2 regions of the Streptomyces sp. NPDC043908 genome follow, and region 1 is predicted to be linked to the other one. Evidence: predicted binding sites of a transcription regulator. Region 1 holds the regulator's gene; the other holds the start of a gene.

Region 1 (3,402 bases):
CGGGTCGCCCGGCTCCTCGTGCCCGCGCCCGCGCACCGGCACGGGCTCGTCGTACAGCAGCTCGCGCCGGGAGTCGCGCGAGCGCAGCATGTCCAGGCAGACGCGGCCCACGACGGTGGTGAGCCAGCCGCCGAGGTTCTTCACACAGCCCGCGTCGGTGCGGCTGAGGCGCAGCCAGGCCTCCTGGACGGCGTCGTCCGCCTCGTTGAGGTTGCCGAGTATCCGGTAGGCGACGGCCCGCAGATGGGTGCGGTTGGCCTCGAACCGCTCGGCCAGCCGTTCGCGCTCGTCCACGTTCACGGTCACGTTGTTCCCCTGCCTCACCCGTAGAGGTGACACCGACTGTATCCGCTGACCCGCCCGGCGGGTACGGCGATCCGGCTCTCAACCCCGTTACGGAACCGGCCATTTGAGGGAGGCACCATGGCCGCACCACCCGCGACACCCGCCCCCGGCGCCCCTCGCGCCGACGCGGCCCGCGCCCAGCGCCTGGAGGCGTCCGGCCGCTCCTGGGCCTTCGAGCTGGGCGGCGAGCTCTTCGAACTGCCCGGCGAACTCACCCGCGCTACGGCCCGCGCCCTGCGCGCCCTGGGCGGTGACGACCTGGGCGCCTCGCTCGAACTCCTCCTCGGCGGGGCCCAGTCGGCCCGGCTGCGCCGCCACCGCCCCTCACCGCACGACATCGAGGCGGTCCTCGCCTCCTGGGGCCGCGACACCGGGCTCGGCCTGGGGGAAGGCTGCGCCTCGGCGTGTACGTGGAGGACAACGCCGAGGCGCTGGAAGCCGCGCTCCTGCGCCACTACGGCGTGGACCTCCTGGACTGGCACCGCGGCCGGCTCTCCTCCCGCCGGCTCGTGGTCCTGATCCGCCATCTACCGAAGGAGCCCTCATGGTGAACACCGGCCAGGCCGAAGGAGTCGCGATCGAATTGGAACGGCTGCGGCGCGCGGTGGAGGTCGGGTTCGCCACCACGCGGGGCGACCTGGCACTGCTGCTCCAGCGCGCCGACCAGACCGACAAGACGCTGGGAGAACACGACGACCGTCTGGACGCCCTGGAGCGCGGGCGCTGGCCGCTGCCCGCGATCGCCGCCCTGACCTCGTGCGCGGCCCTCGCGGTGAGCCTCTGGCAGGGCACGGGCCATTGACCGGCGGCCACCGGTGGAAGGCCCCGGGCCGCACGCCGGGGCCGCGCCCCGGATGCCGCGCGCGGGCCGCACTCCGCGCCGGGTCCCGCGCGCCCACGCGAAAGGGCCCGCCGCCCCCTCGTGGGGACCGCGGGCCCTCTCGTTCGTTCGTCGAGCCACCGGTGTCGCGTCCGGGCGGTGGACCGCGCTAGTGCGTGTCCTTCGGCCTCTTGGGCCGCCAGACCACCAGGGCGCCGGTCGGCTGCACGTCCTGGTACGGCACCAGGTCGCGCCGGTACGACGCGTGGACCTGGGCCTCGCGCTGCCGCATGGCGGCCGCCGCCCCGTCCACCGCGGCCGAGAGCTCGGCGACGCGCTGCTGGAGCGCGGCCACCTGGTTCTCCAGCTCGATGATGCGCTTGATACCGGCCAGGTTGATGCCCTCGTCCTGCGACAACTGCTGCACCGTACGGAGCAGTTCGATGTCGCGGGCCGAGTAGCGCCGGCCGCGCCCGGCCGTGCGGTCGGGCGAGACCAGGCCGAGGCGGTCGTACTGGCGCAGGGTCTGCGGGTGCAGACCGGAGAGCTGAGCGGCGACCGAGATGACGTACACCGGCGATTCATCGGTCAGTTCGAACGGATTGCGTCGTCGGCCGTCCATCTCATGCTCCCTTCGCGGCCTGGAACAGTTCTGCCCGCGGATCCTCGTCCGCGGTCGCCTCGCGGAACGCCTCCAGGGCCTCGCGCGCCTTGTCGCCGAGGTCCTTGGGCACCATGACCTCCACGGTGACCAGCAGGTCCCCGCGCGAGCCGTCCTTGCGGACCGCGCCCTTGCCCCGGGCCCGCATCGTACGGCCGTTGGGCGTGCCCGCGGGGAGCTTCAGGGTGACCGGCGGCCCGCCCAGGGTGGGCACCTTCACCTCGCCGCCGAGCGCCGCCTCCGCGAAGGAGACCGGCACGGTGACGGTGAGGTTGTCGTCCTTGCGGCCGAAGACCGGGTGGCTGTCCACGTGGACGACCACGTACAGGTCGCCCGCGGGGCCACCGCGCTCGCCCGCCGCGCCCTTGCCGCGCAGCCGGATCCGCTGGCCGTCGAAGACGCCCGCCGGAATCCTGACCTGCATGGTCCGCGAGGACTTGGCGCGGCCGCTGCCCTTGCAGACCTCGCAGGGGTTCTCCGCGATCAGACCGCGGCCCTTGCAGTCCACACACGGGTCGGTCAGCGAGAAGCCGCCGCCGGTGCCGCGCGAGACCTGTCCGGTGCCGACGCACGTCGGGCACACCCGGGGCGTGCCGTTCTTGTCGCCGGTGCCCGAACAGGCCTTGCAGGGAGCCTGGCTGGAGAGCCGGATCGGGACCGTGGCCCCGTCGACCGCCTCGGTGAAGCTGAGCGTCACCTCGGACTCCAGGTCCTGGCCGCGGCGCGGCTGGGTCCGGGTGCCCGGGCCCGCGCCGCCCCGGTTGAAGAGCCCGCCGAACACGTCGCCGAGCCCGCCGCCGAAGCCGCCGGCCGCCCCGCCGCCCTGGGCGCCCCCGAAGAGGTCGCCCAGGTCGAAGTTGAAGCTGCCGCCGCCGGCGCCGGGACCGGCCCGGAAGCCGCCGTTGCCGAAGAGGGCGCGCGCCTCGTCGTACTCCTTGCGCTTCTTGGGATCACCGAGGATGTCGTTCGCCTCGGAGACCTCCTTGAAGCGCTCCTCCGCCTTGGCGTCGCCCTTGTTGGCGTCCGGGTGGAACTCGCGGGCGAGTTTGCGGTACGCCTTCTTGATCTCGGCCTCGGTGGCGTCCTTGGGGACGCCGAGGACCTTGTAGTAGTCCTTCTCGACGAAGTCCTTCGTGCTCATCGACGTCCCTCCTCCCGGACGACCACTTCACCCATGACCGTCGCGTCAGCCCTCGTCCGGGCCACCGCTCTCCTCTTCGGCCGTGCCGCCGCCGCCTTCCTTGGCCTCCTTGCCCTCCTTCGCCGCGCCCGGCTGGGGCTCGGCGACGGCGACCCGCGCGGGGCGGATCGTACGCTCGCCGATCCGGTACCCGGGCTGGAGGATCGCGACGCAGGTCGTCTCGGTGACGTCCGGCGCGTAGCTGTGCATCAGGGCCTCGTGGACCGTCGGGTCGAAGGGCTCGCCCTCCTTGCCGAACTGCTGGAGGCCCATCTTCGCGGCGACCGTCTCCAGCGACTCGGCCACCGACTTGAAGCCACCGGTCAGCTCGCCGTGCTCACGGGCCCGGCCGATGTCGTCGAGCACGGGCAGCAGCTCGGTCAGGAGGCCGGCGAC
Region 2 (3,402 bases), on a different contig from region 1:
GATGCCGGCGCTCGGGCCGTCCTTGGGGACCGCGCCCGCGGGGAAGTGGACGTGCACGCCCCGGTCCTTGAGGTCGGCCACCGGCAGCTCCAGTTCGGCGCCGTGCGAGCGCAGGAAGCTCAGGGCGATCTGCGCCGACTCCTTCATCACGTCGCCCAGCTGGCCGGTGAGGGTCAGGCCCGCGGCCCCCGTCTCCGGGTCGGCCAGGGACGCCTCGACGAACAGGACGTCGCCGCCCGCCCCGGTCACGGCGAGGCCGGTGGCCACCCCGGGCACCGAGGTGCGCCGCTCCGCCGGGTCCTGGGCGGACTCGGGGACGTGGTGCGGGCGGCCGATCAGCGCGCGCAGGTCGTCGGGCGTGACCGTGAAGGGCAGCTCGCGCTCGCCGGTCTCGTGCTGGGCCGCGACCTTGCGCAGCAGCCGGGCGAGCGAGCGCTCCAGGTTCCGCACGCCCGCCTCGCGGGTGTACTCCCCCGCCAGCTTGCGCAGGGCCTCCTCCTCCAGGACGACCTCGCCGCCGTCGAGCCCGGCCCGCTCCAACTGGCGCGGGAGCAGGTGGTCGCGGGCGATGACGACCTTCTCGTCCTCGGTGTAACCGTCGAGGCGGACGAGCTCCATCCGGTCGAGCAGCGCCTCCGGGATGGCCTCCAGGACGTTCGCCGTGGCCAGGAAGACGACGTCGCTCAGATCGAGCTCGACCTCCAGGTAGTGGTCGCGGAAGGTGTGGTTCTGCGCCGGGTCGAGGACTTCGAGCAGGGCCGCGGCCGGGTCGCCGCGGAAGTCGGAGCCGAGCTTGTCGATCTCGTCGAGCAGCACCACCGGGTTCATCGACCCGGCCTCCTTGACCGCCCGTACGATCCGGCCGGGCAGGGCGCCCACGTACGTACGCCGGTGGCCGCGGATCTCGGCCTCGTCCCGGACGCCGCCGAGGGCGACGCGGACGAACTCGCGGCCCATCGCGTGGGCCACGCTCTCCGCGACGCTCGTCTTTCCGACACCGGGCGGGCCGACGAGGGCGAGCACCGCGCCCCCGCGCCGGCCGCCGACCACGCCCAGGCCCCGGTCGGCGCGGCGCTTGCGGACCGCCAGGTACTCGGTGATGCGCTCCTTCACGTCCTCCAGGCCCGCGTGCTCGGTGTCCAGGACCGCGCGGGCGCCCGCGATGTCGTAGACGTCCTCCGTCCGCTCCTGCCAGGGCAGTTCCAGGACGGTGTCCAGCCAGGTGCGGATCCAGGAGCCCTCGGGGGACTGGTCGCTGGAGCGCTCCAGCTTCTCGACCTCCTTGAGGGCGGCCTCGCGGACCTTCTCGGGCAGGTCGGCGGCCTCCACCCGGGCCCGGTAGTCGTCGGACTCGTCGCCCTCGGACTCGCCGTTGAGCTCGCGCAGCTCCTTGCGGACGGCGTCGAGCTGGCGGCGCAGCAGGAACTCGCGCTGCTGCTTGTCCACGCCCTCCTGGACGTCCTTGGCGATCGCCTCGGCCACGTCCTGCTCGGCGAGGTGCTCGCGCAGCTGCTCGGTGGCGAGCCTGAGCCGGGCGACCGGGTCGGCGGTCTCCAGGAGCTCGACCTTCTGGGCGGTGGTGAGGAAGGGTGAGTAGCCGGAGTTGTCGGCGAGGGCCGAGACGCCCTCGATCTGCTGGACCCGGTCGACGACCTGCCAGGCGCCGCGCTTCTTGAGCCACTCGGTGGCGAGCGCCTTGTACTCCTTGACCAGTTCGGTGACCTGGCCGGGCAGCGGTTCGGGGACGGTCTCCTCGACCTGGGCGCCCTCGACCCACAGGGCGGCGCCGGGGCCGGTGGTCCCGGCGCCGATGCGCACCCGGGCCACGCCGCGGATGAGCGCGCCGGGGTCGCCGTCGGAGAGCCGGCCGACCTGCTCCACGGTGCCGAGCACGCCGGTCGCGGCGTAGGCCCCGTCGACGCGCGGGACGAGCAGCACCCGGGGCTTGCCCGCCGAGGGGCCGTCGGCCCGGACCGCGGCCTGGGCGGCTTCGACGGCGGCGCGCACCTCGGTGTCGGACAGGTCCAGCGGCACGACCATCCCGGGCAGCACGACCTCGTCGTCGAGCGGCAGCACAGGCAGGGTGAGCGGTGCGGACGAGTGAGCCATGATCTCCCCTTCGGCAGTCAAGTTGAGCTATGCCGACTCAATGCATGTGAGCCCGGGAATGTTCCCCCGGGCCTGTTCGCTCTGAGCGATCACCTCTTGTAAGAGTCACATCACAGAAAGGACTATTACCACCTCGTACGTTCGCAAGGGGGCGGTCATGGAGTCGGTACCGGAGCTCGTCGAGGCCTGGACCAAGGGGTGGGTGGTCTCGCGCGGCGCGGCGGCGCCGGTCGCCGAGCCGTGGGGGTGGAGCATCGACGTCGGCCAGGTCAAGCAGGTGTGCCGGCACGTCATGCCCGAGCCCGACGAGGCCTCGGTGCGCAAGCTGGCCCACGCGGCGGCCGTGCCGGGCACCTGGCTGAAGCTCTTCGCGGACGACGACACGGTCCGCCCGTGGCTCGGCCCCGGCTGGGAGTACGAGCAGCCCGGCTTCCTGATGACGGTGCCGCTGGCCCCGGCCGATGTGCCGGTCCCGGCCGGCTACACCCTCACCCGCTGGACCACCGGCGGCGTCCTGCGCGTCCTGGTGCGCACCGGGGACGGCCACTTCGCCGCCCGCGGCCAGATCGCCCCCACCGGCGCGACCGCCGTCGCCGACCAGATCGAGACGGCGCCCGGGCACCGCCGCCGGGGCCTGGGCAGCGTCGTCATGCGCACGCTCCAGAGCGGCGCCCACGCCGCGGGGGCCACCACGGGCGTCCTGGTCGGCACCCCCGAGGGCCGGGACCTGTACGGATCGCTCGGCTGGACGACGCGCTCTCCCATGGCAAGCCTGTACTTCGCTCCCACCGATCCGGCATCCTCGGCTCCATGAGCCTCATGGGCAGGACCACCACCACCGGAGCACTGCTGCTCGCCACCCTGCTCGCGGCGACGGCCTGCGACTCCGGCGACTCGACGGCGGACGGCGCCTCCAAGTCGCCCACCCCGGCGCCGAGCACGACCCTGAGCGCCCAGCCGCCGGCGACCTCCCCGACTCCGGGCACCTCCCCGGCGGGCACGGCCACGCCGCCCGCCCGGCAGGGGCAGTTGCTCCGGCTCGTGGTGAGCGGCGGGTTCGCGGGGGTGCACAACGAGCTGGTGGTCAAGGACGACGGCTCGTACACCTCCACCCGCCGGGACGGGCAGAAGACCACCGGCACGCTGACGCGGGAGGAGCTGGCGAAGCTGCGCGAGGCGCTGGTGGACGCGGACTTCGCGCATCTGCCGCCGCGCCCGACCGGGCGCCCGATCGCCGACGCGCTGATGTACCAGTTCACGTACGAGGGACACGTCGTCCTCGCCGACGACGTG

The links. The regulator HspR, encoded in region 1, represses chaperone genes until heat shock. The targets are predictions, from matches to a motif close to TTGAGNNNNNNNNNCTCAA.
Region 2: the regulator HspR is predicted to act here: its motif matches at 2,132-2,150, upstream of lon (endopeptidase La).

Annotation. Positions count from the first base shown of each region.
Region 1 is NZ_JBWKEI010000004.1:248,438-251,839, reverse strand. Features, by position in the region: gene AC069K_RS11755 (sigma factor) at 1-294, opposite strand, end outside; gene AC069K_RS11750 (hypothetical protein) at 424-864, shown strand; gene AC069K_RS11745 (hypothetical protein) at 890-1,147, shown strand; gene AC069K_RS11740 (heat shock protein transcriptional repressor HspR) at 1,335-1,787, opposite strand; gene dnaJ (molecular chaperone DnaJ) at 1,789-2,967, opposite strand; gene grpE (nucleotide exchange factor GrpE) at 3,013-3,402, opposite strand, start outside.
Region 2 is NZ_JBWKEI010000002.1:424,029-427,430, forward strand. Features, by position in the region: gene lon (endopeptidase La) at 1-2,109, opposite strand, end outside; gene AC069K_RS06195 (GNAT family N-acetyltransferase) at 2,267-2,923, shown strand; gene AC069K_RS06200 (hypothetical protein) at 2,920-3,402, shown strand, end outside.